DNA from 3 places in the Vreelandella titanicae genome. Region 2 is predicted to be linked to each of the others. Evidence: predicted binding sites of a transcription regulator. Region 2 holds the regulator's gene; each other region holds the start of a gene.

Region 1 (9,910 bases), 2.4 Mb from region 2:
ATATAACGGGTAAATTTGAATTTGGCTTCAAGGTTGATATCGAGTCTGAAGGAAAGCGATTAGATAGTAATTCATTAAAAAATTTAATTAAATTTATATTTAAAGTCAATGTTCGTGTACCGAAAGATAGTAAGTGTTTTTCAAGTTCGGATCTAATAAGTTGTGGGGATTTATTGGCTAAGCTATATTCAAGATCAAGTGCTCAAAACTTGAATGGAACTAATAAAGATAATGTTTCTTCTCTAGTTAAGGCTGGCTCGCCACTACTTTTTTTGGAAACCTTAGATGATGAGAAAATTAATATTCCATTCTATTCGACTAAAGAAAACTTCTATGATTTATATGGTTTTAAAATTGAACATTTTTGGTTCAAGGAAAAAAATAAAAATATTCGATGCTGGTGGTTAGCGAAAAATAAGCATCAGAATATTAGCGCGAGAGAAATAAGGGTTAGTTTGTTACGTCTCAATGCTATGCGTGAAAGCCTGGAGTTTTTTCTTGGTGAACTGAGCGGAGATAATTTGAAGCTAAAGCCACGCAGTGTAGAATCTGAAAAAGTTCAACTTTATTTTAATAATGTGGTTGAGCAGTGCTTCAAGTTGCCTGCTAGTGTTGAAGGAACAGATATTTTAGCACTTGCTCATCAGACTGACAGTGGCTCTTTACCTGGTAACAGAGTAGCACTTTTAAATAAGCTCAAATACGAATTGGACATTAGGCGTCAAATACTTGAAAAAGCAGCTTCAGCATTAGACATGCGCGATGCTTTGCGTGGAGCTGATATAAATATTGGAGACACAATAATGGGTGACAAATATCACAACAATCAAGGTGGAATAATAGGTCCTAATGGAACAGTCTCAAACAGTACATTTAATCAAATTTCCAATAATAATGAGACTAAAGTTGATTTTGTAAAACTTGCAGAAGAATTATCCCTGTTGCGTAAGGAGATGCAAGAAAATGTAAGTACAGCAGAAGAGTTTGTAGAAGTTGGCGCAATTGCAGAAGCAGAATTGGAAGCAAATAAAGGAAACTATGAGAAAGTTTTAAAAGCGCTCTCTAAAACAGGGGAATGGAGTCTATCAGTTGGCGAAAAAATTGGTGTGGGAGTGGCAATTTTAGCAATTAAGTCTGCGTGCGGTCTTTAGGCTGGTTTTTTTTCAGTTTGGAAAGGCATGTTCTATTAAGCACACCTATGACAAAAAAGCCTTTTACTTATAAAAGCCTGATTTTTTTTAATAATTAATAGTATTAAACTTAGACTAACTAATCCCCCCTTGCCAGAATCTGTCATATTTCTTAATGCCTGAGATGGTATTGAATTGATGCAGTGATTTGTTCTTATTTAACGATGAGTAGCTCATTCCACTGCGTTGTATAGCGTGGAGTGCGTCGCTCACTGCGCAATGACCAAGCGCTCCCTTTACAGGGCAAGCCCATCTGTACCGTTCCTTTACCGAGTTCCCGATTGAGCTTGTCTATCGTGGCCATCATTGCAGCGTTGCCCCTGGAAAGCTGTGAAGCACATACGTTACAACACCCCAAACGTGGGATTCACGACCATCAATAGGAATCGGGGGATATGCAGGGTTACTCGCCCGAAGGTAGGTACGCTGACCCACGCGCTCCAGGCGTTTTACCGTGAGCTCTCCGTCAACGCAGATCACGATGATGCGACCTGGCAGCGCTTCCAGACTGCGATCAACGACCAGTAAGTCGCCGTGGTGAATACCGTCGCCCAGCATGGAGTCTCCCTCCGACCTGACAAAGTAGGTCGCCGCCGGTCGTTTCACAACGTATTGGTGCAAATCTAGATCGGCATCAAGATGGTCATCCGCCGGTGAGGGAAACCCCGCGCGCACGGCGCTGGAGTAAAGCGGTAACGGTAATGACGAGGCCATGGCGTCTGCCCGGCCCAACAGTGACACATTCAATGACATAATAGGCCCTTATTTTTAACTGTATAAATGAACAGTATCAGTAAAGAAGCCGAGTGAAGCAACCATCAAAGGTCAACGCTAAAAAATTCAGACCTATATCACTCCTATGAATCCACCCCACGAATTGCTTCGTGATGCATAGGAGTATTGCCAATGCCCCCACCCTGTAAACGCTGCGCCGCTACCCGCCTGATTAATCTTGATACTGCCCAACGCGTTGGCGTTATCAGCGGGTGCGTAGTGGGCGGTGCTATCGGCGCTTTACGCGCGACGGCGGTGACCCAACCGCTATCACTGGCAACGACGCGTTTTCCGTTCGCTAAACTCCCGACTGCCATGATCGGCGCGGTTACCGGAGGCCAGTCAGGTGTTCGAGCAACGTCATCTCTATTTGCCCAGTGGCTGCCACCTGGTACCGGAACCCCCTGGCTGTGCCTTGCCTGTGGGCACGCCTTTCGACAGTCTTATCCTCCTTTGGCCGCCGCTCACTGAGTCGCGCCTGTTTGGTTTTGCCTTTTACTCACTCACCCCATAGCGCTGGCTTTTGTCAGCGCTTTTTTATGTCTGGAGACTCACTCATGGCTCATCTCGTAGAACAAATGGCTTACGTCGGTGCTACCCCGTGGCATGGCCTGGGGCAACAGCTATCCCGTCAACAACCACTGGAGGTCTGGCAGCAACAGGCCGGTATGAACTGGCACATTGAAGAAGCCCCGGTGCGCTTTATTGCAGAGGGGGCAAGCCACCTGGGCAGCATCCATTCCTTTCCCGAGCAGAAGGTGCTCTATCGTTCAGACAACAAGGCTCCACTGTCGGTCGTCTCACAGCGCTACAAGGTGGTGCAGCCCGAGGAAATACTGGAATTTTATCGCGACCTGACCGAATACGCAGGGTATGAACTGGAAACCGCAGGTGTGCTTAAAGGTGGCCGTAAGTTCTGGGCCTTGGCACGCAGTGGTTTAAGCACGTCGCTGAAAGGCCAAGATGAGGTCAACGACTACCTGCTGTTGGCAACGTCGTGTGATGGCACGTTGGCCACCATGGCGACACCCACCACGGTGCGGGTGGTGTGCAACAACACGTTGCAGATTGCGTTGGATGGCACTTCGCAGGCGGTGAAGGTGCCCCACCGGTCGGAGTTCGATCCTCGTGCAGTAAAAAGCCAGCTGGGTATTTCTGTTTCCCAGTGGAATGACTTCATGTACCGCATGAAGGTGCTAGCGGAACGCAAGATCGATCATCGCGAGGCACAGCAGTATTTTCAGTCAGTGCTCTGCGGTATTGATAAGCCGATTGACGACCCTTCCAAGCTGCCCAATTACCGGGCACTCAATAAGGTGCAGAAGCTTTACCACGGCGAAGGCCGCGGTTCCCACCTCGATAGTGCCAAAGACACTGCATGGGGCCTGCTAAATGCTGTTACCGAGTACGTGGATCATGACAAGCGTGCGCGAAGTAACGATACCCGGCTCGATTCAGCGTGGTTTGGCCAAGGGGCTCAGTTGAAGCAGGAGGCATTGCAAACAGCACTTGTCCTGGTGAGCTGACATGCTGTTCCTCATCGTTTTAATGCTAATTTTCTTAGTTTTTGTCTTACCCCTCATTGGATAGCGCGATAAGCCCAGCCCCCTACAAGGCTGGGCTTTTTGCTTTTTACGTGGAGCACAACATGGCCTCTCTTAGCCCCGATTTAGATATCGCTTTAACCCAGTTGACGGAACGACTGCTAACCCAGGAACAAACTTATGCCGAGACCTACGTCATGGCAAAGGGCCAGCTGTATCGCACCGAGCTGCACTTATGCCCCGTTCCTCCCAGTGAGCTTCCCGCCGACCTTTAACCCCTATTGAAGGAGCCTTGTCATGGCCACCAAAACTAATGTGGTAAATCACGAGACGTCTGCATCCTCTTTACAAGCCGTGCCTGCAGCACCCACCCCCTATCTTGCGGAGAGCACTGCCATTATCCAGGTGATTGAACGTGCAGCACTCAACCCGGACGTCGATATCGACAAAATGGAACGCTTACTGCAGATGCAGAAACGGGTGATGGATCGCCAGGCCATGATGGCTTACAGCGCGGCCATGGCAGCCATGCAGACCGAACTCCCCAGCATCGAGGAGCGCGGGCAGACTAACAACGGCTGTTACGCCACCTTGGAGGATATCGTCGATACCGTGCGTCCCATTATGCAGAAACACGGCTTTGCGGTGAGTTTTCGTATTCAGACGCAGGAACGCGGCATTGAAGTGACCGGTGTGCTTATGCATAAGGATGGCCACCGTGAAGAGACCAGCATGCTGCTGCCTGCCGATATGAGCGGTAACAAGAACGCTGTGCAGGCGTTTGGCTCTTCCACCAGCTACGGCAAGCGCTACGTACTCTGCGCAATACTTAATATCACCACCCGGGGGCAGGACGATAACGGCAAGACCAGTACCAAAGCGAGCATCAAGCTAGTGACGCCCTTTCAGGCGGGACAGATCCAGCGGCTCATTAGCCAATGCCCTGCGACGACCCAGGAGTGGTTCAGCGGTAAGTACGGATCAGCCGTGCAAGTGCCTCAGAGTGACTTCGACAAGCTGCGCGCCTCACTCTCCAAACGGGCGGTTAAGTAACAGAGGTTTTAAACCCTCTCGTAGGAGGTTTCTATGCAAGTACTTAACATGGAACAAGGCACGCCCGAATGGCTGGCGGCACGCTTAGGGCGCGTCACCATGTCGGAGCTCAAGACATTGTTGGTCAAGGGTAAAGGCCCTGGAGGGTTTGGTACTGGGGCGATTACCTATATGAACCAGTTGATCGGTGAGCGCATTACCGGTGAGTTAGCTGAGCCCTTTCAAGGTAATACGCATACCCGTCGTGGGCATACGCTGGAAGGCGTTGCCCGTTCGCTTTACACGGATGCCACCGGCGAACCTAAACCAGAGGAAGTGGGAATTATCCTCAACCACGGTGTGGGCTACTCGCCTGACAGTCTGGTAGGTGCTAACGGTCTGCTGGAAATCAAAACAAAGCTACCTAAGTTCCAGATTGAGGTACTGCTCAGCGGCGAAATACCCGATGAGCACATGCCCCAATGCCAGGGCGGGCTATGGGTCAGCGAACGGGAATGGATCGACTTTGTGAGCTATTGGCCAGGCATGCCGCTGTTTATCAAACGTGCCTACCGTGACGAGGCGATGATACAGTCTATTTCAGAGCGAGTGGAGGCGTTCTGTGAAGAGATGGGGCGACGGATGGTGCTTGTCGCTGCAGCCTAATCAAGATCAACACGGATTTAGTAAAGAAAATAGCTAGGCGTCTACCTTTAGGGTAGACGCCTAGCAGTATGCCCATCGTTTGTTTTTTGTTTTACGGTGTTTAACAATCCTGTCAACATAGGTGATATTGATGGCTTGAAACGTTATATCGATTGACGCTATGGGCACCACTCTACAAAGCCTCCGCTAATAGACGAGGTTGAGGGTTGCATTAGATTGCGAACGGGTGTTGGTGAGCTGTGCCCGGCGCGCGCCGAATGTAGTGTTCCTGTTGATCGTGGCCGGTGGTGCTTGGGCGCTGATCAGCGACAACACGGCCCTCGAGCGATAGGCGGCTTAGGGCGGTACGCAGATGTTGGATGCGCTCGCCGTCTGTCTTGAGCGCGTGCTGGCCACAGACGGCCGAACATCCCGACACACTGGAGGGGCGGACGAGGTAGGGAGCACCTCCTGATATGATAAGTGGTCCAAGACTGCTCTTTTCAAACATTCAACCTGACTAGTAATGAACTGCGAGGTTTCGCGAAACTGGCGCTCATATCCGGCGCAGCGTCTGATGCTATCGAAGTAACAAGCCTTGTTTGGGAACTGACGAGGGTGGGTCATTGAAATTTATATCCTGTCAGTCGGACTTCGCATTCTGCGGCACGGTAGAAACCAAGTGAATATTGCGGGCAGCCTCAGGACTGAAGCGAACCGCGGATCTTTCTGGGAATGGAAAGTAAATCAATTTATGAACGAAGCCGATACATGTCGACGTCTTGTTGTCCCAAAACTCCAGTCCTCTGGCTGGGATGACGCCCCTCACTTAATCAGTGAGCAGCGGTCCTTCACGGACGGCCGGATTGTCTTTGTGGGAGGCAAAGCTCGGCGGGGCAAGCAGAAACGCGCAGATTATATCCTGCGATATAGTCTGGACTTTCCACTTGCGGTTGTCGAAGCCAAGGCTCAGTTCAGCAATCCATCCGAGGGGCTCCAGCAGGCAAAAGACTACGCCGAGATCTTGGGCCTCAAGTTTGCCTATTCGACGAACGGTACGGGCATCGTCGAGTTTGACTACAGCACTGGCATCGAACGCGAGCTTCACGACTTCCCTACGCCTGGCGAGCTCTGGACACGTTTACAGCAAGCTGAGAACATAGATGATCCCGCAATCGCGGAGAGGCTTCTGACCCCGTCTTTTCCTGATCGCGCCAAAACGCTCCGATATTATCAAGAGATTGCCGTCAACAGGACGGTTCAGGCTGTCCTTCAGGGCCGCAAACGCGCACTCCTGACGCTCTGCACCGGTGCCGGGAAAACGTCTATCGCATTCCAGATTTGCTGGAAGCTCTGGTCTTCCCGCTGGACCACAAAGGCCACAAACCGGACACCTAAGATTCTCTTCCTAGCCGACAGGAATGTTTTGGTCGATGACCCGATGGCCAAGGACTTTAGCCCATTCGGGGAGGCCCGCCACAAGATTAGCGGCGGCGAAGCGGTCAAAAGCCGAGACATGTATTTCGCGATTTACCAATCGATTGCGCGGGATGAAAACCGCCCCGGCCTCTATCGCGAGTACCCGCGCGACTTCTTCGATCTGATCATCATCGACGAGTGCCATCGGGGCAGCGCCAGGGGCGATAGCAACTGGCGTGAAATCCTAGACTGGTTTAAACCGGCAACGCAGATCGGCATGACGGCAACGCCTCGACGTGAGGATAACGTCGACACCTATACCTACTTCGGCGACCCTATCTTCGAATATAGCTTGGCTCAGGGCATTTCCGACGGTTTTCTGGCGCCATACCGGGTCCACCGTGTCATCACCGACTACGATGCTGCGGGTTGGCGGCCGAACAGCGGCGACATGGATCGGTTCGGTCGAGAAATTCCAGATGCTGAGTATCAGACCGGCGATTTCGAACGGGTCGTGGCACTTAAAGCGCGAACTAGAGCCATCGCACAGCACCTGAGTTATTTCATGGCCGAGACAGACCGCTTCGCGAAGACCATCGTCTTTTGCGTTGATCAGGAACACGCGCTCGAAATGCGTGGCTTCTTAGCCGAATTCAATGCCGACCTCATGCGTGAGCACCCAAACTATGTCTGCCGAGTGACCTCCGACGAAAAGGAGGTCGGACGTGGGCACCTTGCGCGCTTTCAAGACGTAGAGACTCAGACCCCGGTTATCCTGACGACGTCGCAACTCCTGACGACCGGCGTGGACGCTCCGACCTGCAAAAACGTCGTGCTGGCACGCGTCGTCGGTTCCATGCCCGAGTTCAAGCAGATCATCGGACGCGGGACCCGACTGCGCCCGGACTACGGGAAGCTTGCCTTCAACATCATCGACTACACCGGCACCGCAACGCGCATGTTCGCGGACCCCGCCTTCGATGGTGACCCCGTGCGCGAAGAAGAAGTAATCATCGACGAGGACGGTGCTGTCATAGAGGAGCGCCCTGGTGAAGACGTGTCACCTGAACCGGATGAGCTTCCTGATCACAACATCACGGAGCTGCCCGAAGACGATTCGGACGGGCTACCCCGAAAATTCTACTTCGATGGTGGTGAAGTCTCAGTGGTCCGGCACCTCGTTTACGAGCTGGACGCCGAAGGTTGTCAGCTCGCCTGCCGCCAACTGAGCGACTACACCGGCGATAAGGTTCGAACGCTTTACCCGAATGCCTCCGAGCTGCGCAACGACTGGCTGGATCCCGAGCGCCGCGCTGTCATCATCGAGCGCCTGGAAGGCAAGGGGATCGAGCTGGAAAGCCTGGCCGAAGCTGTCGGCATGCCCGAGGCAGACCCATTCGACCTCCTGTGCCACCTCGCCTATAACACCCCCCTGCGCACGCGTCGAGAACGGGCGAACAGACTAATGCGTGAACAGGGGGAATTCCTCGCGCAATACACTCCCGAAGCGCGAGAAATCCTAAATGCCGTCATCGCTAAATATGCCGAGCACGGCAGTGCCCAATTCAAACTACCGGACCTCCTCGAGGTTCCGCCTTTCAATGAATGGGGCAACGTTATAGAAATCTCGCAACGCTTCGGCGGGCGACGAGAGCTTCGTAGTGCTGTCACCGAGCTGCAGCGATTGCTCTACACTGCCTGAATTTGAAGGAAAAACCTTATGGCAAAAACCTCCGGCAAGAAGGCTTCGCCGAAACAACTGACCACCGCCCAACGACTGGACAGCATCATCAAGTCCGCGCGCAAGATCATGCGTAAGGATAAGGGCCTCAACGGCGATCTGGATCGCCTGCCAATGCTGACCTGGATCATGTTCCTCAAATTTCTTGACGACATGGAAAAGATTGAGGAAGGCAGGGCAGAGCTTGCGGGTAAAGACTACAAGCCGATTGTCGAGCCGCCCTACCGCTGGCGAGACTGGGCGGTAGAGGTCGACGGTATCACCGGCCCCGACCTGCTCAGCTTCTTGACGGCCGAGACAGCAGAGCGCCCGGACGGTAGCGAAGGCCCCGGGCTATTCGCCTATCTGCGGAACCTGCGTGGCGACAACGGGCGGCGCGAACGGCGCGACGTGATCGCCACCGTCTTCCAAGGCTTCGCCAACCGGATGGAAAGTGGCTACCTGCTGCGCGACGTGGTCAACCTAATCGACGGGATCCACTTCGATTCCTCCGAAGAGGTTCATGTTCTCGGCCGCCTCTACGAGACGCTTCTGCGCGAGATGCGCGACGCCGCCGGGGACTCGGGCGAGTTCTACACGCCGCGCCCTGTCGTGAAATTCATGGTCGAAGTCACCAACCCCCAGCTGGGCGAGACCATTCTCGACCCGGCCTGCGGCACCGGCGGCTTCCTGACCGAAGCTTTCATGCACCTCGATCCGCAGGCGGATACTGTCGAAAAGCGGCGCATCCTGCAGGAGGAGACCGTCATGGGCGGCGAGGCGAAATCGCTGCCCTTCCTGCTCTCGCAGCTCAACTTGCTGCTGCATGGCATGCACGCGCCAAAGATCGACGCCGGCAACACGCTTCGCTTCCGTTTGAACGAAATCGGCGAAGCGCAACGGGTCAACGTCATCCTGACCAACCCACCTTTCGGCGGCGAAGAAGAGGTCGGCATCCTCAACAACTTTCCTGAGGATCGCCGCACAACGGAAACGGCGATGCTGTTTCTTCAGCTTATCATGCGTCGGCTGAAGCGGGCCGGAAAGGGACGCGCCGCCGTGGTAGTGCCTAACGGCACGCTCTTCGGCGACGGCATCTCGGCCAGGATCAAGGCTGACCTGTTGGAGAAGTTCAACCTGCACACCGTGGTTCGCCTGCGTGACGGAGTCTTCGCCCCCTACACGGATATCCCCGCCAACCTGATCTTCTTCGACACCAGCGGCCCCACGCGCGAAATCTGGTATTATGAGCTGCCCAGCCCCAAAGGTCGCAAGAAATATTCTAAGACCGCGCCAATGGCCTACGAGGAGTTCCAGGGCTGTCTCGATTGGTGGCATGACCGGCATGAGAACGAGTTCGCATGGAAAGTGGACGGCCCCGGCCTGATCCAGAAGGACGAAGAAGGCCGCGTCATCGCTTGCAACCTCGACGTAAAGAACCCGCATGCCAAGGAGGCCGAGGATCACCGCAAGCCGCGCGAGATCATCGATGCAATCATCCAGCGCGAGCAGGAAATACTATCGATCATGGATGAGCTGCGCAACGAATATGCAGGGGACGTATGATGGGGTCAGTGTCTGTGCCA
Region 2 (9,910 bases):
CGCCATCCTGCATAAACAGCTCACCGTTAACGCCTTGGGGCGCGGTTTCACGACCATCGTAGGCACGCACTTCATCACCATCGAAGTACATCAAAAAAGCACCACCACCAATACCACTGGACTGAGGCTCAACCAGGTTCAACACCATCTGCACCGCAATGGCCGCATCAATGGCGTTACCACCGGCTTTAAGTACTTGGTAACCGGCATCGGTGGCGAGCGGGTTAGCTGCTGCCACCGCAAATGACTCGGCTTCCCAGCCGGGCTTCTCTTCATAGCCCGATTCGCTTTCAGGGGAAATGGAGGGTGTCTCATAGCTAAACCCCCAACTATACAATGGCGCTACCAGCAGAACAGGTAGCGCATACTTAACCGATTTTGGTGACATCTCAGCGCTCTCCATGACAAGTTAAAAAACCACTCCAAAAGAGTAGCCTATTAAAACATCAACGCCCGGCACAATGGCCGGGCGTAAAGTAAAAACTAGGGTAGGCTCGATTAGTCGATTTTTTGCCCTGCCAGCATAAACCAGGTTTCCAGCACCGCATCGGGGTTGAGTGATACAGAATCGATACCCTGCTCCATCAACCATTTAGCCAAGTCAGGATGGTCTGACGGCCCCTGTCCGCAGATACCAACATATTTGCCCTTCGCCTTACAGGCTTGAATGGCCATGGCCAGGAGCTTTTTAACCGCCCCATTACGCTCGTCAAACAGATGCGCCACGATGCCGGAATCACGATCCAAACCTAACGTTAGCTGGGTCAGGTCGTTTGAACCAATGGAGAAACCATCAAAATACTCAAGGAACTCATCGGCCAGCAGTGCGTTGGCGGGCAGCTCGCACATCATAATCACTTTAAGCCCTGTGGGGCCGCCACGTTCGAGGCCATTAGCCGCCAACAGCTCTACCACCTCACGTGCTTCGTCGGTGGTACGCACAAAGGGCACCATGATTTCGATATTCTCGAAGCCCATCTCTTCACGCACCCGCTTGAGCGCTCGGCACTCGAGTTCAAAGCAGGGCCTGAACGCCTCTGAAATGTAGCGCGATGCCCCCCGGAAACCGAGCATGGGGTTCTCTTCCCCCGGCTCATAGAGTTTGCCGCCAATCAGGTTTTCGTATTCGTTGGATTTAAAGTCGGACAGCCGCACGATGACGCGCTGGGGATGAAACGCTGCCGCTAGCGTGGAGATACCTTCAACCAGTTTATCGACATAGAAGCTGACCGGGTCGGTGTAACCTGCAGTACGTAAATCGATCACCTGCTGTAAATCAACCGGCAGCGTGTCGTACTCCAACAGCGCTTTAGGGTGGACGCCGATCATGCGGTTAATGATAAATTCCAAACGCGCTAAACCCACGCCTGCGTGAGGCAGACTGGCAAACCCAAAGGCGCGGTCAGGGTTGCCCACATTCATCATAATTTTAAAGGGGATTTCCGGCATCGCATCGACGCTGGAGACTTTGCAATCAAACTCCAACAGCCCTTCATACACATTGCCGGTGTCGCCTTCCGCACAAGAAACCGTGACGTCGATACCCTCTTTTAACTGGGTAGTCGCATCACCACAGCCAACGACAGCGGGAATACCCAACTCACGGGCGATAATCGCCGCATGACAGGTACGCCCACCGCGATTGGTGACGATCGCGGAAGCACGTTTCATGATCGGCTCCCAATCCGGGTCGGTCATATCGGTGACCAGGATATCGCCATCATGGATCTTATCCATGTCATCAGGGCTGAGCACGACTTTGACGGTACCCCGGCCAATACGTTGACCAATCGCTCGGCCGGTTATTAACGTACGACCCTTTTCACGCAGCTGGAAGCGCTCGAGTTTACCGCCCTCCTGCTGAGAGATCACCGTTTCAGGACGCGCCTGGACGATGTAAAGCCGACCATCATCGCCATCCAACGCCCACTCAATATCCATGGGCCGCTGGTAGTGCTGCTCGATAGTCATCGCCTGTCGGGCCAGATCCATCACTTGCTGATCGTTGATACAGAAGCGGCCGCGGTCGGCATGGGGCACATCGACGGTCTCAACCGATTTACCGGCGCTGGCATCCTGCCCATAAACCATCTTGATCAGCTTGGAACCTAAATTACGGCGCAGCACCGCCGGGCGGCCCGCCGCCAGGGTCGGCTTGTGCACGTAGAACTCGTCGGGATTGACTGCACCCTGCACCACGGTTTCGCCCAAGCCCCAGGAGCCAGTGACAAAAACGGCGTCTTTAAAGCCGGATTCGGTGTCCAGGGTAAACATAACGCCTGCCGCACCGGTCTCTGAACGCACCATTTTCTGAACGCCCGCCGACAAGGCAACATTTTCGTGGGCGTAGCCACGGTGCACTCGGTAGGAGATCGCACGATCGTTAAACAGCGAGGCAAAAACCTCGTGCACTGCACGCTTGATATTGTCGAAGCCTTCGATATTCAGGAAGGTTTCCTGTTGGCCTGCAAAGGAAGCGTCGGGTAGATCTTCCGCGGTGGCTGAGCTGCGCACGGCTACTTTCAGTTGCGGGTGCTGTTGCTGCAGCTGGCCGTAGGCATCGCGCAGGGCCGATTCAAAGGTAGGAGGTAGCGGCGTATCGATGATCCATTGGCGTATATTGCGGCCCGCCTCAGCCAGCGCTTTAACGTCATCGACGTCCAGACGGGCCAGGGTGGCATTAATGCGCTCGTTTAATCCTTCGTGGGAGAGAAATTCACGATAAGCGTGGGCGGTGGTGGCAAAACCGCCAGGAACCGTCACGCCAGCACCGGACAGGTTAGAAATCATTTCACCCAGCGAGGCGTTTTTACCACCTACGCGTTCGACGTCCGCCATGCCCAGCTGATCGAACCACAGAATGTACTCTTCCACGTAACCCCCTCGCTCATAGATATCTGCATGACCTTGACGATCATGGATAATTGATTGAGACACCCTAGCACCACGCCAATATATTCGCCATTGGTCTAATAGCGAAGAGAGTGGAGGATTTTTACAACAGCAGGGCTTTTTGGGCTATTTATGTAGTCAGATACATTTGAGCCCGCCAAAACGCCCAATGATGACACGTTGTGCTGACAAACAGCTCGGCTCACAATAGCCGTATCACTCACCCGTGGACTTAGTTATGAAACGTACGGCTTTTTTTATTTCAGATGGTACCGGCATCACGGCGGAAAGTTTAGGACGTAGCTTGCTGGCCCAGTTCAGCGATGTTGAGATCGATATGCAGACCAAGCCCTATATCGATACGTTGGAAAAAGCGCAGGCGTTAGCAGCGATTATTGAGTCGACAGCCAACCGGGATGGTCATCGCCCCATTATCATTGACACCATTGTGGATCAACAAATACGCGACGTTATTCGTAAGGCGTCCGGCTTTAAGGTCGATATTTTTTCCACCTTTCTGGAGCCCTTAGAGCAAGAACTAGAGACCCACTCCTCCTACAGCGTTGGGCGCACTCACTCGATAGGCAGCGATGATGTCTACATGGATCGTATCCACTCCGTCCACTTCGCGCTGGATAATGATGACGGTGCACGCACCCACCAATACGATAAAGCGGATATCATCCTGGTTGGCGTCTCGCGCTGCGGCAAAACACCTACTTCGCTTTATCTGGCGCTGCAGTTTGGCATTCGGGCGGCTAACTACCCGCTGACGGAAGACGATTTAGACGAAGATGGCATGCTGAAGCTACCCAAGGCGCTCGTGCCCCATCGGCAAAAGCTGTTTGGGTTAACCATCGATGCGCGACGCTTGTCGGCAATTCGCAACGAGAGACGCCCCAATAGCCGCTATAGCTCGATGGATCAGTGCCTACAAGAAGTGGAACAGGCCGAGTCGCTCTACCGCACCATGCACATTCCCTTCATCGATGCGACGCGCTTCTCGGTGGAGGAGATTTCAACGCGGATGATTGCTGAAACCGGCTTAGCGAGGCGTTTCTCGCCCCGCTAATGTAAAAACTACTACAAAAACTACGCAAGCCCCCAGTGGATTACATGCCTTTGGGGGCAAAAATTCCCGGCGCGTTGCGCCAGTAGCCTTTGTAATCCATACCAAAGCCAAACACATAGCGGTCGGCAACTTCCAGGCTGCAGTAGTCGGCTTTCAACCCAGGCACTGCTTTGCGGTTGTGCTGTTTATCGACCAACACCGCGGTGGTAACGCTGGCGGCCTGGGCCTCTTCGCAGTAAGCCAAAATGGCCGCCAGGGTCGCCCCCTCATCCAGGATATCGTCAACAATCACTACGTGACGGCCCGCCATGGGCACTTCAGGGGAAACGCGCCAAAAAAGCTCACCGCCGCGCAGCTCGTTGCGGTAGCGAGTGGCATGCAAATAATCTACTTCCAACGGAAAGCCCAAGCGGGTAAGCAGATGACCGGTGGTAATCAAGCCACCATTCATTACGCAGTAAAAAACCGGCAGTTTATCGCCTAAATCCCGAGTAATCTCTTCCGCCATACGATCCAGCGCCCGCTCTACCTCTTGCTGAGAAATTAGGCAGTCGGCGTTATCCATCAGCTCACGCATCGAGTCCAGCGACTCTAATGCTTCTTTATCCAACTTTGACATCTACCAACTCCACGGCGGGTTAAAACTTCATTTATTTAAGTAAGAGATTTATTCAGCGCTGGGCTTACTCTGCTTCCGCACTGGGCTTACTCGGCTTCCGCGCTGAACTGGGGCTTATCCGCTAGCGCTTCCAGCTTAGCGTGGGTACGACGCCAACGGCCCAATGCACTCAGCGCATCTAGGTCTGGGCGCGCACGGCTATAGCGCAACTTAGCGGGGCGCTTAGAATTGATTCCGTGGCATGCCTCCATCACTTCAAGCGCGGAGGCTCGGTCATTACATACCAGCAGCATATCGCAGCCTGCTGCCAGCGCTGCCTGGGCACGCGCTTTGGGGTCTCCCGCCTCGTGGGCGCCGGCCATACTCAGGTCATCTGAAAAAATGCAGCCTTTGAAGCCTAGCGATTCCCGCAGCATGCCCAACCAGTTGGGTGAAAAGCCTGCTGGGCGCGTATCAAAAGCACTATAAATAACGTGTGCAGGCATAATCCCATCTAACTGTGAAGCTAACTGGGTAAAGGGCACAAGATCGTGCTGTTTCATCACTTCTAGCGGGCGATCGTCTATCGGCAATGCAACGTGTGAGTCCGCCGCGACACCACCGTGGCCGGGAAAGTGCTTACCCACAGCGGCCATACCGGCATCGTGAAGCCCCTGAATAAATGCATTGCCCAGCTGGGCTACGTGCTGTGGGTCACTGCTGAAACTACGATCACCAATAACGCTGGATAGACCGCTCTCCACATCAAGTACCGGGGCGAAGCTCAGATCCAGACCGCAGGCAGCCATCTCCATCCCTAACAACCAGCCGGCATCTTTAGCTAACGCCAGCCCCTCTCCCTGGGCAGCGCGGTAACACTCGCCGATACGCGCCATGGCAGGCAGGCGTGTTAACCCCTCTTTTATGCGCTGAACGCGACCGCCTTCTTGATCCACGGCAAGCAGTAAATCAGCACGCACACGGCGAATATCGCTGCAGAGCTTGCGAACCTGATAGCCATTTTCAACGTTGCGGGCAAACAAAATTACGCCCCCTACCGTCGGTTCTAGCAGCAAGCGTTTTTCTGCAGCCGTCAATTTTGGGCCTTCAAGGTCAAGCATGACCGGGCCTAACGGTTGAGTCATCGTGATAGGTCCATGAAAAGGGGCGATGATTCTAGACGATCGTCTAGCGGTGTCAAAATCTGATCAATCAAAGGACTGGCGGCCACCGTGCAACCAAACAGGGGTACCCGGCAACGCTAACGAAAAGATATAGAGCAGATCAGGATTGCGTAAACGAATACAGCCGTGGGACGCAGCAACGCCCATGGGCTCGTCAGGCGGCGTCCCGTGCAGGTAAATATAGCGCCGTTGCGAGTCCACCTGACCACCGCGGTTCACGCCCTTTTCCAAGCCACACAGCCACAGTATGCGGGTCAGAATCCAGTCACGCTCTGGATGCTCTTCGGCGAGTTCGGGCGAAAATGTCTCGCCCGTCCAGCGGCGACCTCGAAACACCGCATTTTCGGGCATATCACCGCCAATGGCCGCGCGCACATAGTGCCACCCGCGAGGGGTTTTACCACTGCCGTTGCGCTCCCCGCTTCCGGCAGCACCGGATGAAATAGAACACTCATGGAGCACTTTTGGCCCTCGCCAACAGCGCAGCAACTGTTCGGTAGTATCGATCTCCAGCCAGATATGTTCCGTTGGAGGTAGCTCAGCTAGCGTAGGAGTTCGCATGTTTTCCTTCTTCTGGCTTGGCACCGTCAAGGGCTATGGGTAACGGCGCATTCATAGCAGCCACCACTACCGGGAGCAATCGCCTGACCAAATCACGCACAGAGACCTGCTCGTGGTAATCCTTCTCCGCGATATCGCGTAGCGCATCGAGGCCAGACAGGGTAAAGATTACCGTGCCGAGCACAAAGTGTAGCCGCCAAAAACGCTCGGCGTCAGGCAGATCCGGCGTTGCTTTGCGCACAAGCTCGGTGAAGCGTGTAAACACATCGCCATACTCTTCCTGGATATAACGTCTTAGATGTCCCTGTGCTTGACTGTAGGCAAGACCCAGCAGGCGCATAAACACTTTCAAACTATTGCGCTCGGCGGGCACCGCGAGAACGGTAGTTGCCATGGTCTCGAGCAGTGTTTCCAGCGGGATAACGCGCCCGGCGTGTTGGCCCTCGAGCTCATCTAGAGCAGTATGAAAGCGCTGACTAAACGGATCCAGGTAGCGGGCAAAAACGGCCTGAATCAAGGCTTTTTTGGAACCAAAATGGTAATTAACAGCGGCTAAGTTAACCCGCGCTTTGCTAGTGATGTTGCGCAGCGAAGTTTCAGCAAAACCCCGCTCTGCAAACAGCACCTCGGCGGTGTCGAGTATACGGGTCACCGTATCAGATTGAGCCATGTCGCTCTCCAGGGAAACAGGTGTTTAAAACATAGCAAAATACTATGCCATAACGTAGGCGGGCTCAACGCTTGATTTATTGACAAAATGTGACGTATTAAATAAGCAGAAACTTAGTTTCAAACGATTAGAAAAATTGCATAGACATCGGCAATAGGCACTGACAAGCCATATACTGGACAGAGGAACATACTGTATACTTAAACACTTATTGATTAAGTCGACATTTAACTTGTTACTGTCTATTCACTATTTATGGAGTCTGGTATGTCGCGTCCGCTAACCGCTCGCCAACAGCACGTGTTTGATTTTATCGTTAAGACCATGGGCGAATTTGGCTACCCTCCTACCCGCGCCGAGATTGCCAAAGCACTTGGCTTCCGCTCACCCAATGCGGCTGAAGAGCACCTGCGCGCGCTGGAACGCAAAGGTGTTATTCGCATTATCCGCAACACCTCTCGCGGCATCCGCCTGCCCAACCAGGAACCTCAAGAAGTCCTGGATAGCGCAGTCACCGCCTTACCCACAACCAACGTGGAAGCCCCACCCACTGGCCTGCCTGTGATCGGGGAAGTAGCTGCCGGCAGCCCCATTTTGGCCGCCGAACATATTGATCGCTACTGCCCGCTACCGGCCGAGTACTTCACTCCCAAAGCTGACTATCTGCTGCGCGTACGCGGCCTTTCCATGAAGGATATTGGCATTTTGGAAGGTGATTTACTGGCGGTTCATCGCACTGACCGGGTTCGCGATGGCCAGATCGTGGTTGCCCGCCTGGACGATGAAGTAACGGTTAAACGCTTCAAACGCCAGGGGCACCAAGTGACGCTGTTTGCAGAGAACCCTGATTTTGCGCCCATTGAAATCGACCTGCGCTCTCAAGCGCTCGATATTGAAGGCGTTGGAGTCGGCGTAATTCGTGGTGGCAACGGCCAGGCACTCGGCTAATAAATCCGCTACTGCAGGTCGATATAGCGGTGGTCATTGAAGGTGGCCACCCAGTTTGGGTGATAGACCAGCAGGATGCTCAGCAGCATGCCAGTAATAAATGCCTCTGAAGGCATTAGCAGTGGTAAAAAACGCGCATACTCCTGGGCGAGATAGATCGCCTCAGGGTCTGTACCCGCGACGATAATCAGCACTACCGCCGCCAAGCCTCCTCCCAGCGTTGCCAGCGCCGCGCCAAAAAAGCCGCAGGCAAACAGAAATACCATCAAGTTATCCGGCAGGCGGCGATCTACCAGCCGCCATACCGTGCCAATAACGGCCGCCGGGACGATCCCGGTAACCAGCACATTTGCCCCCAGCAACATCCACTCATTGCGGCCAATCACCACCATGGCAATGTTGATCAGCACGTTGCTAATCAGCGCTAATGGCGCTTTAAAAACGAGTGTCATCAATACTGTAAAAACAAGGTGTAGCGTTAGCCAATCAACAGCCTGGGCACGAAGCTGCCACATCAGCATCACCGCCAGCGTAGCACCCAGCCAGCGGTGCTGAAGCGCTGAATCCGCTATCAACACCTGCCAGGGCCGCCCCCAAAGCGCCCATGCGATCACTGCTAACGAGAGTAGCCAGGTGAGCAGCAGCGCCCAGGGCGCTAATACACTTTGCGCAAATGACATGGCGGCCTCTCAGGTTGATGGGCGGGCATTATAGAGTACTTAGCTAAATACCACTGTCTTGTTGCCATGCACCAACACACGATCCTCTAAGTGCCAACGCAAACCTCGAGCGAGCACGGCTTTCTCCACATCACGACCAAAGCGGACTAGATCAGTAGGCGTATGACAGTGGCTAACGCGATGGATATCCTGTTCGATGATGGGGCCTGCGTCGAGTTCCTCGGTCACATAGTGGCAGGTAGCGCCAATCAGCTTAACCCCCCGCTGGTAGGCCTGGTGGTAGGGCTTAGCCCCGGCAAAAGAGGGCAAAAAGCTGTGGTGAATATTGATCACTCGCCCCGCATAGCGCGCGCACAGCTCAGGGGGCAGTATTTGCATATAGCGCGCCAGCACCACGCAGTCGGCGCGGGCACTGTCGATTTCGGCCTGAACCTTGGCAAACGATGCTTGCTTATTGTCGGGGTCGACCGGTACATGGTGATAAGGAATACCGTACCACTCCGTCAGCGAACGCATATCATCATGGTTGGAGATAACCCCGACAATGTCGCAATCCAGTTCCCCCGCCTGCCAGCGGTAAAGTAGATCTACCAAGCAATGTGACTCCCGCGACACCATCAGCACTACGCGCCTACGCTGCTGGGTATCCACCAGCGACCACTGCATATTGAATTCGCTGGCTATCGGTTCAAATGCCGCGCTCAGCGCTTCCGCCGACATACCTACCGAATCCGCCAGAATTTCGTAGCGCATAAAAAAGCAGCCGGTTTCTAAATCGGAGTGCTGGCTAGCTTCGGTAATGGAGCCACCCTGCTGGGCAATAAAGCTCGATACCCGTGCAACAATACCCACCCGGTCAGGACAGGAAACTACTAAACGATAATAATGAGACATGTGAGCTACTCTTGACCTATTGCTAAGTTAATTATGACAAACCAGCGGCTTAGGTCGCATAGTGTATCGGAAGGCCATGGATGATTGTTAGCTGCCCCTGCCTTCCCGTATAGTTAAGTCACTACTTTTTAGGTTTTTCATAACAGATGCATTCACCACGCGTTCAAATTCGTCCCCGTCGTCGTCCACCGCTGCGCATGTTGCCGCTGGGGGGATGCGGTGAGATTGGAATGAATCTAACGCTATACGGCTATGACGATCACTGGATAGCCGTGGACTGCGGCATGATGATCCGCCAGGATCTTCCCAACTCGCCACTGCAGGTACCCAATCTTGATACGCCGAAAGCACTAGGGATCATGCCCAAAGCGCTATTTATCACCCATGGTCACGAAGACCACATTGGTGCCG
Region 3 (9,910 bases), 1.9 Mb from region 2:
CCACCCTGGGCCGTGGTGGTTCTGACACCACAGGGGTGGCGCTAGCCGCCGCGCTAGGCGCCGATGAGTGCCAGATTTACACCGATGTTGACGGGGTATACACCACCGATCCCCGCGTCTGCTCCAAAGCCCAGCGCTTAACGAGCATTACCGTGGAAGAGATGCTGGAACTGGCCAGTCTCGGCTCTAAAGTGCTGCAGATCCGCGCGGTAGAGTTTGCCGGAAAGTACAACGTACCCCTGCGGGTGCTGTCGAGCTTTGAAGACGGCCCCGGTACCCTAATTGTTGCAGAAGCCGACCAAGACGAGGACGCTATGGAAGAACCACTGATCTCCGGTATCGCTTTCACCAAAAATGAAGCAAAATTAACCCTGCTGAATACACCGGACGTGCCGGGTGTGGCGTCACGCATTCTAGGCCCCATTGCCGATGCCAATATCGAAGTGGACATGATCGTGCAGAACGTGGCGCCGGCCGGAGACTATACCGACTTTACCTTTACGGTTGCTAAGGGCGATTACAAAGCCACTAAGAAGCTGCTTGAAGAGACGGTGATTCCTGATTTGGGCGGCGGTGAGCTGCGTGGCGACGACAATATTGCTAAGGTCTCTTTAGTGGGTGTCGGTATGCGTTCTCACGCCGGTGTGGCGTCGAAAATGTTCCGTGTGCTAGCCGACGAAAACGTCAATATCCGTATGGTCTCCACCTCTGAGATTAAAATCTCGGTCGTGATTGATGAGAAGCATATGGAGCTTGCTGTTAATGCATTACACAAAGCTTTTGGTTTAGATAAGGCAGATATCGAATCTGAATAACATTAATACCTTAAACCTTCTACGCTGAAGGGGTACTTACTGCCGTGTGGTGGTGAGCTTTCTTTCAACGGGAGGTATAAGGTGTCATGGAGCCGGAGTCATTGGTGACAGGGAACACTATGTCGCATAATGGCATGGTGTTGCCTCCGGCTGACATATCCCGTTGCATAAAACGTCTGAAAAGGAGATCAGCCATGCTCATCCTAACTCGCCGTGTTGGCGAAACGCTGATGATCGGTGATGAAATCACCGTCACCGTGCTAGGTGTGAAAGGCAATCAAGTACGTATCGGCGTAAATGCGCCTAAAGATGTGGCAGTTCACCGTGAAGAGATTTACCAGCGTATTCAGCGTGAACGAAACAGTGAAAATGAAGTGGAATAAGCCTTGCGAGCTCGCATGATGAAACGATGCTTAAAGCGTAAGCTTATATGTAAGATATGGCCGGTGCGAAAAAAATCCGTAGAAGACTAGACACAAGAAGACTAAATCGGTAATATTCGCGCCGTGCCGTTGAGGAGAGGTGGCCGAGTGGCTGAAGGCGCTCCCCTGCTAAGGGAGTATAGGGTTTATAGCCCTATCGAGGGTTCGAATCCCTCTCTCTCCGCCAATCGCATGGCCAGTAAGTGCTTTTACTTTGTTAAAAAGTGCATGGTCACAAGGTATGCGCCCGTAGCTCAGCTGGATAGAGTACCTGACTACGAATCAGGGGGTCGGAGGTTCGAATCCTCCCGGGCGCGCCACCTTTTTATGCTGACTGCATTTATGGTTAATCGTATTTGAGATTAGCTGTATTTAAAGTTAGTTGTACCAGAGGCTAATTGCATTAATCAGTATTTGTAATAGTCTTGGTCGCAGTAAAAGTAAACGTTAGTAAAACGTTACGCGCCCGTAGCTCAGCTGGATAGAGTACCTGACTACGAATCAGGGGGTCGGAGGTTCGAATCCTCCCGGGCGCGCCAGATTCCAAAACCCGCTCTCTTATTGAGAGCGGGTTTTCTGTTTCCAGTCTGACCGCCAGTTTCTAGCCTGACCGGAAGTCGCTCGCGCCCCGGTCTTGCGATCGTTTGTAGCGCCCCCGCTTTGCGGTAGGGCGCTTTTTTTTGCCTGTTAAAGGGGTGGTGCGAAAGAAGGGCTAAGCCATTGCAGCTTGCTGTTCGTCGACAACAAGGCTGTCGAGCAGTTGGTCTAACTCGGTGATGCGCTTTACGCGCTGAAAATTCTGTTCAGCTTCACTGCTGCCTTGGCGCATTTGGGCAAGCCACTGCTTTACCAGAGAGACCACGACGCGGTCGGGTAGCTTTTGACGCTGTAGAGCGGCGTATTCTTTGAGCACGTTGGCGCGCATCGCCCAGCTACTCTCAGGTAGCCGCTCGCCGGTTTGCAGCCAGTGGCGAATGCGTGGCGCCAGCCAAGGATCGGCCAGGGCGCTCCGTCCCAGCATCACGTCGCGACACCCTGACAGGGTGCGGGCTTTCCAGTAATCTTCCAGTGTCCAGATATCGCCGTTGGCGACCACGGGGATGCTCACTTGGCGGCGAATTTTGCCGATCCACTCCCAGTGTGCCGGTGGGCGGTAGCCCTCGTCTCGGGTGCGTGCATGAACGACCAGCTGTGCTGCTCCGCCCGCTTCGGTGGCTTGGGCGCAGGCCACCGCTAAACGGCGATTAGCGAAGCCCAGGCGAATCTTGGCGGTTACCGGGATTTCCCCCTCTAAAGCGTCGTGAACGGCTTTAACCGCCTTATAGACGCGATCAGGCTGGCGTAACAGCGAGGCGCCGCCATCGTGCCGGTTAACCAGTTTGGCAGGGCAGCCGAAATTAAGATCGACGCTCACCGCGCCCAGGCTAAGCGCCTGGCGCGCGTTAGCCGCCAGGGCGACTGGGTCAGAGCCCAGTAACTGTAAATGCACGGGAATGCCGCTTGGTGTGGCCACAGGCGGTTGCGCAAGCTCGGGGCAGTGTTTATAAAACACTCTTGGCGGCAGGCGCGCATCGACCACACGTACAAACTCGGTGACCGTCCAGTCGAACCCGGCATGCCGGGTCAGCAGATCACGAGTCAGGGCGTCGATTACCCCTTCCATCGGGGCTAGGCCGATTCTGCCGTTTTGTAGTAAATTAACAACCATGACTTCCACTATCGCGCCATTGCATTCTATTCTGAGTGTGGCAGGTTAGTGCATTCCCCTTACTGCGCCAAGCGCCTTTCACCGTATTGGCGTCATGATGTGCGTAAAAATGGTACTTGAGCTGTGCTTCAAGACACCGGGCTTCAAGGAGATCGCTTTATGCAGGATCTAGAACTATTGCAAGAAGGGCTGGCGTTGATGGCGCTCGGTATGGGCGTAGTGTTTGTTTTTCTTACTGTTTTGGTCATTAGCGTTACGCTGATGTCGAAGCTTGTTGGGCGTTTTCAGCCCGCCCCTGTGGCTGTTAATACGGGCAATAAATCGTCGCCATCTTCGGGTTCCTCTGCGCAAAATGACGAGGTCATGGCGGTGATCAGTGCTGCAGTGCATCGTTATCGCTCAAGCCGGCGTCGTTAACTTTCTCGATTTTTTTCATTTTGGCCCTCTTGTGGCTATTTTTTTGTTATTTTTACTACAAACTTACAACTCTCTACTGTGAGCCATGACAATGAACGAAATAAAACGCCCTCTAGGCATTACTGATGTCGTGCTGCGCGATGCCCATCAATCGCTATTCGCTACACGTATGCGGCTGGACGATATGCTGCCGATCGCCGAAAAACTGGATCGCGTTGGCTATTGGTCGCTGGAAACCTGGGGTGGGGCCACTTATGACGCCTGTATCCGCTATTTGGGCGAAGATCCGTGGGAGCGCATTCGTGCATTAAAAGAGGCTATGCCCAATACACCTCAGGCCATGTTGCTACGTGGTCAGAACCTGCTGGGCTACCGCCACTACGCCGATGACGTTGTCGATAAGTTTGTCGAGCGGGCGAAAACCAACGGCGTTGATGTCTTCCGTGTTTTCGATGCCATGAATGACCCGCGCAATTTAGAGCGCGCCATTCAGGCGGTGCGTAACGTCGAAGGTCACGCCCAGGGCACCATCTCTTACACCGTGAGCCCGGTACATACCCTGGATAGCTGGGTTGATCTCGCCAAAACCATTGCTGGCTTAGGCGCAGATTCATTGGCTATCAAGGATATGGCGGGGCTACTGACGCCCTATACGGCATTCGATCTGGTCACCCGGCTCAAGAAAGAGCTATCGATTCCGGTGCACCTGCACTGCCACGCCACCACCGGCCTCTCTACCTCAACCATTTTGAAGGCAGTGGAAGCAGGCATTGATAACGTCGATACCTCGATTTCGTCCATGTCGATGACCTACGGTCACAGCCCCACCGAGTCAGTGGTGGCAATGCTGAAAGACACCGGCCGCGATACCGGTCTGGATCTTGAGCTGCTGGAAGATATTGCCGGTTACTTCCGCGAAGTACGTAAGAAGTACGCCGCCTTTGAAGGTTCGCTGCGTGGTATTGATTCGCGCATCCTGATTGCTCAGGTGCCCGGCGGCATGCTGACCAACATGGAAGGCCAACTGAAAGAGCAGGGCGCGGGCGATAAGCTGGACGACGTGCTCAGCGAGATTCCCCGCGTGCGCGAAGATCTTGGCTTTATTCCGCTGGTGACACCCACCTCGCAAATCGTCGGCACCCAGGCGGTCATGAACGTGATGATGGGCGAGCGCTACAAGTCGATCTCCAAGGAAGTTCAGGCGCTGCTCAAAGGTGAATATGGTGCTGCCCCAGCACCCTTCAACGCCGAATTGCAAAAGCGCGTCTTGGAAGGCGGCGAGCCGATTACCTGTCGCCCGGCGGATAACCTCTCACCGGAAATGGATAGGCTGGCTGCCGAACTGAAAGAGAAGGCTAGCGCTGAAGGCATTCGCTTGGCCGAAGGCAAGCGCGAAGTAGATGATGTTCTGACCTACGCGCTGTTCCCGCAGATCGGCTTGAAGTTCCTTAAAAACCGCGACAATCCCGACGCCTTTGAACCTGCCCCCCAGGCAACTGACGCAAGTGCTGAAAAGACACCCGCCAAGGTGGAAAGCAAAGCGCCGGTGGCTAGCAGTGGCCCGGAAACCTATACCGTTAAGCTCAACGGTAAAGCCTTCGTGGTGGAAGTGTCTGAAGGTGGTGAACTGGGCGAAGTGCAGGAGCAAACGGCGGCCAGCACTGGCGCCCCCAAAGAGGAAGTGTCTGCACCCACTGGTGAGAGCATTGATGCGCCGCTGGCCGGCAATATCTTCAAGGTTAATGTCCGCCCTGGCGATAAAGTCGCTGAAGGGGATGTGGTGATCATTCTTGAAGCGATGAAAATGGAAACCGAAGTGCGTGCCAGTATCGCAGGCACTGTGTCTAAGGTTAACGTCAGCGAGGGCGACAGCGTAGCCGTAGGCGATGCGCTGATCGAGCTCTAAGGGCCCAGTAATGGATAAATTAGTAACGTTATGGGAAGGCTCTGGGCTATATAACCTTGAGCTTGGCCAAGCCGTCATGATCATGGTGGGGCTACTGCTGCTTTACCTGGCCATTTATAAGAAGTTTGAGCCGCTGCTGCTGGTGCCGATTGGCTTTGGCGGCATTCTGGCCAATATTCCCGAAGCAGGGTTGGCGATTTCAGCGCTAGACCAAGCGATCGAGGTGGCGAAACCCGCAGTGCTACAGCAGATAGCGGCAGCGCTGGGCGCGACGCTGGATCCGTTAGCGAATGCGGAAGCCTGGCGTGAATCGTTAAAAGTGATAGCCCACGATGGCGTCGCACCGGATCAGGTGCGTGCCGCACGTGATATCGCCGTGGGCGTCGGCTATAGCGATGGCATGCTTTACAACTTCTATAAAGTAGCAATTGGTTCAGGTATCGCCCCGCTGATTATCTTTATGGGTGTGGGCGCCATGACCGACTTCGGTCCGCTGCTGGCCAATCCGCGCACGCTGTTTTTAGGTGCGGCCGCTCAGTTTGGCATTTTTGCCACTTTGTTTGGTGCCGTGGCGCTCACCTCGATGGGCATCATGGATTTCTCGCTCAATCAGGCCGCCGCCATTGGTATTATTGGCGGGGCGGATGGCCCGACCTCCATCTACGTCTCCAGCGTGCTGGCGCCGGAGCTGCTGGGTGCTATCGCGGTGGCTGCCTACGCCTATATGGCGTTGGTACCGCTGATACAGCCGCCCATCATGCGTCTGCTGACCACCGATAAAGAGCGTCAAATCAAGATGACCCAGTTGCGGCCGGTCTCCAAGCTGGAAAAAATCATCTTCCCGCTGATGCTGCTGATTCTGGTAGCGCTGTTTCTGCCCGATGCGGCACCGCTACTCGGTATGTTCTGCTTCGGTAATCTGATGCGTGAGTGTGGCGTAGTCGAGCGCTTGTCGGATACCGCGCAAAACGCCTTGATCAATATCGTCACGATTATCCTGGGACTGTCGGTAGGCTCCAAACTGATGGCCGAGAGTTTCCTGGCATTTGAGACGCTGGGGATATTAGGTCTGGGTATTGTCGCCTTTGGTATCGGCACGGCCGCTGGGGTATTGATGGCCAAGCTGATGAACCTGGTGAGCAAAATGCCCATCAACCCATTGATCGGTGCCGCGGGCGTTTCCGCCGTGCCTATGGCAGCGCGGGTGGCGAATAAGGTGGGGCTGGAGTCCAACCCACATAACTTCCTGCTGATGCATGCCATGGGCCCCAACGTGGCGGGTGTTATTGGGTCGGCAGTCGCGGCCGGGGTAATGATTAAATACCTGGGTTAACTAGTCCTCTGCCATCAACGACATAGGGGTGTCATTGCGAACGCAGTGAAGCAATCTGGGGTTGGTTCTCAGGGTAGGCTTGAGATTGCTTCGTCGCAGGCTCCTCGCAATGGCCGGTGAGTGTCATCGCGAGCGAAGCGCGGCGATCTCGGTTTGTTTGCCACCGCAGAACGAGATTGCCGCGTCGCAAGCTCCTCGCAATGACATATGGGGCCCTTTCATCTGCTGCGTTATGCCTTTGGTGCAGAGAGAATCTCAATAGCACTCTTCAAGCGGTTTTCTAGCGGGGCAAGGTCAAGCGGGCAGTCCCGTGGCCAGCCAATGGTCAGGCGAACGCCATCACCATCGTAGTCGGCTTGCTCAATAGGGATGTCGTGCTCTTCGCACCAGGCGCGGGCAATCGCTTCATTGGCAAAAGTAAGGCGCAGGGTGTAGGTGTCGCGCTCAACCACTTCCCGGGTAGCGAGTGTCTCAAGGGCATGGCTAACCGCCTGAGCGTAGGCGCGGGCTAAGCCACCGGTGCCGAGCTTTGTACCGCCAAAATAACGAATGACCACACAGCCAATCTGACCCAGTTGGCTCCCCTGGAGAACCTGATGCATGGGGCGGCCAGCGGTGCCGCCAGGCTCGCCATCATCGGAAAAGCCAATCAGATTTTGCTCGCCGGGTGGCCCGGCAATGTAGGCAGTGCAGTGGTGGCTGGCATTAGGATGCGCGGTTTTCGCCGCATTCAGCAGAGTAGTGAATGCGTTGATATCGGGAGCGTGGCAGATCCAGGTGATAAATTGGCTCTTTTCTACTTCAATGTCAGCCGTGTGCCATGACCCTGTGGGTAACTCGGGAACCCGATAGCGCATTAATGCTCCGTAAAGGTAGTCTCACTTTTCACACCCATTACCATGCCGAGTACCTGAATATCCCGGTTGTGCAAAAATAGCGCTGGCTGCAAAGTATCTTCTGGCCATAGCTCTACCCCAAAGCGGCTGATAGAGAGCTGCCTCAAGGCGATCGTTTGCTGGTTTATTTCGGCAACGGCAGTTTCTGTCTGGGTATCGTGTTGATAGCGCCGGATAATAATGACATCGCCATCGAACAAGTTGCAATCACACAGTGCATTGCCACGCACTTTGAGAGCATAGGTATTGCGTCGGGTAATGCTAGGCGCCATTGCGTAAGGGCGCGGTGCCGGTTGTCTACGGCCAAACGTAACGGTAGGTGCTGCCATCGATAGGGTCATCAAAGAATCTCCATTGCATGTTCTTTCATACAGTGGTTTTCATTGTAGACCTGTTTTTGCATACAGTGCCAGAGATAATTGCTCTCACGACATATTGATGAAGATCACGCTGCGACCCAGCGCCGCATTGTGTGAGTGGCGAGAAAGGGGCTTTACGTGTAGAGTTCGACGCGAAATCAATATGCCAGGAGAGACGCTTGAGCCTGTGTCTACAAGCCCGCCAGCTTGCCTGTGAACGCGATGACCGCTGGCTGTTTCAAGGGTTGGATCTGGAGGTTCGCAGCGGCGAGATAGTGCGAATTGAAGGGCCCAATGGTAGTGGTAAAACCAGCCTTCTGAAAATTCTCTCCGGCCAGCTCAGTGACTACCAGGGCGAACTGTTCTGGAATGGCGCTGCGATGAACGAAGCACGTGAACATTTTCTCGCGAATTTGCTCTATTTAGGACATGCACCGGGCATTAAGTCAGGGCTTTCCCCGTTAGAAAATTTAGCCTGGTATCAGGCGTTAAGCGGGGAAAGTGGTAATGAAGATCAGCGCCTGGAAGCTCTTGAACGGGTTGGGTTGGCAGGCTTTGAAGATGTGCCCGCAGGGCAACTCTCAGCAGGGCAACAGCGCCGTGTTGCCCTGGCGCGCTTAACGTTAACGCTGCGCGCCCTATGGGTACTGGATGAGCCTTTCACCGCGATTGATCGCCACGGCGTCGCTGATCTAGAAAGACAGCTGGTTGCCCACGCTCAGGCGGGGGGCTGTGTGTTAGTAACGACACACCACGAGTTAACCGCTTCACCGTTGCTCAGACGGATATCCCTAGGGTAAAGGAGAAAGGGTTGCACAGCTCTTTACATGGCGCTTCAAATAGCTCTTCACACGGCTCTTCACAAAGTTCGGAGACCGCTCAACAGGTTTCAGCAGTGCCACTGCGTGAGCATAATGGTGGGTTAATGACCGCAGTGAAGGCCACGCTAGTGCGTGACTTAACGCTATTGCTGAGACGCCGTGGCGAAGTGCTCAATCCACTGGTGTTTTTTGCCCTGGTGATCACGCTGTTCCCGATCGCTATTTCGCCCGATCCTGAGCTGTTAGCGGTGATTGCACCGGGTTTGCTGTGGGTCGCGGCTTTGTTAGCCGCGCTGCTTTCATTAGACAGCCTGTTTCGTAGCGATTATGACGACGGTAGTCTGGAGCAACTGCTATTGGCGCCGCAGCCGTTAGTCGCGCTAAGTTTGGCCAAAGTGGCCGTGCATTGGCTGCTGACAGGCCTACCGTTGGCGCTGATGGCGCCGATATTGGGTATTATGCTGGCGCTGCCGGCGGGCAGCTACGCCGTGCTGGCGCTGTCGCTTGCCCTGGGTACGGCAAGCTTGAGTTTGATTGGCGCCATCGGTGCGGCGTTAACCGTTGGCTTGGCACGGGGTGGAGTGCTGCTCTCGCTACTGGTGTTGCCGTTGTATATCCCGGTGCTCATTTTTGGCGCAGGCGCGGTGCAGGCGGCCATTTTTGGAGAGGGTGTCTCCGCACACCTGGCTATCCTGGGCGCGCTGCTCGCCGCCTCACTCATGTTAGCGCCGTGGGCGATTGCCGCATCGCTGCGTATCAGTATTAACGGTTAAGGACAGGACACGCTATGTGGGCCTTTATACACAAGCTGGGATCACCCAAGTGGTTCTACGGCATTAGTGCCAAATTACAGCCCTGGTTTTGGGCCGCGGCGGCGCTGTTGATCGTCACTGGCTCGCTGTGGGGGTTGGCGTTTGCGCCAGCGGATTACCAGCAGGGTAATAGCTTCCGAATTATTTACGTCCATGTGCCGGCGGCCTTTTTGGCTCAGTCTATCTTCATTGCCATGGCGGTTTCCGGCCTGGTGTTTATGGTCTGGAAAATTAAAGTCGCCGATATGGCAGCGGCGGTGATGGCGCCTCTTGGCGCAGCTATGACCTTTGTCGCGCTGTTTTCCGGTGCCGTATGGGGTGTGCCCACTTGGGGAACCTGGTGGATGTGGGATGCACGGCTAACGTCAATGCTGATCTTGCTGTTTTTGTACTTGGGCGTAATTGCTCTGCGTGGGGCTTT

What was found. Region 2 encodes LexA, which represses DNA repair genes until DNA is damaged. Its sites were predicted from a motif close to TACTGTNTANNTANACAGTA; they were not measured.
Region 1: a site for LexA is predicted at 1,961-1,980, ahead of HZS52_RS04700 (LexA family protein). Genes of this name have one in related genera too.
Region 3: a site for LexA is predicted at 7,887-7,906, ahead of HZS52_RS00270 (LexA family protein). Genes of this name have one in related genera too.

What each region holds. Positions count from the first base shown of each region.
Region 1 is NZ_CP059082.1:992,068-1,001,977, forward strand. It holds gene HZS52_RS04690 (hypothetical protein) at 1-1,151, shown strand, start outside; gene HZS52_RS24700 (DUF4113 domain-containing protein) at 1,345-1,497, opposite strand; gene HZS52_RS04700 (LexA family protein) at 1,494-1,943, opposite strand; gene HZS52_RS04705 (hypothetical protein) at 2,097-2,435, shown strand; gene HZS52_RS04710 (DUF932 domain-containing protein) at 2,522-3,490, shown strand; gene HZS52_RS04715 (hypothetical protein) at 3,613-3,783, shown strand; gene HZS52_RS04720 (ERF family protein) at 3,806-4,561, shown strand; gene HZS52_RS04725 (lambda exonuclease family protein) at 4,595-5,206, shown strand; gene hsdR (EcoAI/FtnUII family type I restriction enzme subunit R) at 5,940-8,306, shown strand; gene HZS52_RS04735 (class I SAM-dependent DNA methyltransferase) at 8,325-9,890, shown strand; gene HZS52_RS04740 (restriction endonuclease subunit S domain-containing protein) at 9,899-9,910, shown strand, end outside.
Region 2 is NZ_CP059082.1:3,433,085-3,442,994, reverse strand. It holds gene ggt (gamma-glutamyltransferase) at 1-388, opposite strand, end outside; gene ppsA (phosphoenolpyruvate synthase) at 499-2,874, opposite strand; gene ppsR (posphoenolpyruvate synthetase regulatory kinase/phosphorylase PpsR) at 3,131-3,964, shown strand; gene HZS52_RS15875 (hypoxanthine-guanine phosphoribosyltransferase) at 4,005-4,583, opposite strand; gene nagZ (beta-N-acetylhexosaminidase) at 4,670-5,707, opposite strand; gene HZS52_RS15865 (L,D-transpeptidase) at 5,771-6,307, opposite strand; gene HZS52_RS15860 (TetR/AcrR family transcriptional regulator) at 6,285-6,977, opposite strand; gene lexA (transcriptional repressor LexA) at 7,245-7,925, shown strand; gene HZS52_RS15850 (energy-coupling factor ABC transporter permease) at 7,934-8,605, opposite strand; gene purU (formyltetrahydrofolate deformylase) at 8,645-9,499, opposite strand; gene HZS52_RS15840 (ribonuclease J) at 9,730-9,910, shown strand, end outside.
Region 3 is NZ_CP059082.1:55,181-65,090, reverse strand. It holds gene HZS52_RS00320 (aspartate kinase) at 1-815, shown strand, start outside; gene csrA (carbon storage regulator CsrA) at 1,010-1,198, shown strand; tRNA gene HZS52_RS00310 (tRNA-Ser) at 1,332-1,424, shown strand; tRNA gene HZS52_RS00305 (tRNA-Arg) at 1,481-1,557, shown strand; tRNA gene HZS52_RS00300 (tRNA-Arg) at 1,700-1,776, shown strand; gene HZS52_RS00295 (tRNA dihydrouridine synthase) at 1,950-2,945, opposite strand; gene HZS52_RS00290 (OadG family protein) at 3,105-3,362, shown strand; gene oadA (sodium-extruding oxaloacetate decarboxylase subunit alpha) at 3,454-5,268, shown strand; gene HZS52_RS00280 (sodium ion-translocating decarboxylase subunit beta) at 5,279-6,601, shown strand; gene HZS52_RS00275 (IMPACT family protein) at 6,832-7,458, opposite strand; gene HZS52_RS00270 (LexA family protein) at 7,458-7,838, opposite strand; gene ccmA (cytochrome c biogenesis heme-transporting ATPase CcmA) at 8,036-8,656, shown strand; gene ccmB (heme exporter protein CcmB) at 8,782-9,450, shown strand; gene HZS52_RS00255 (heme ABC transporter permease) at 9,465-9,910, shown strand, end outside.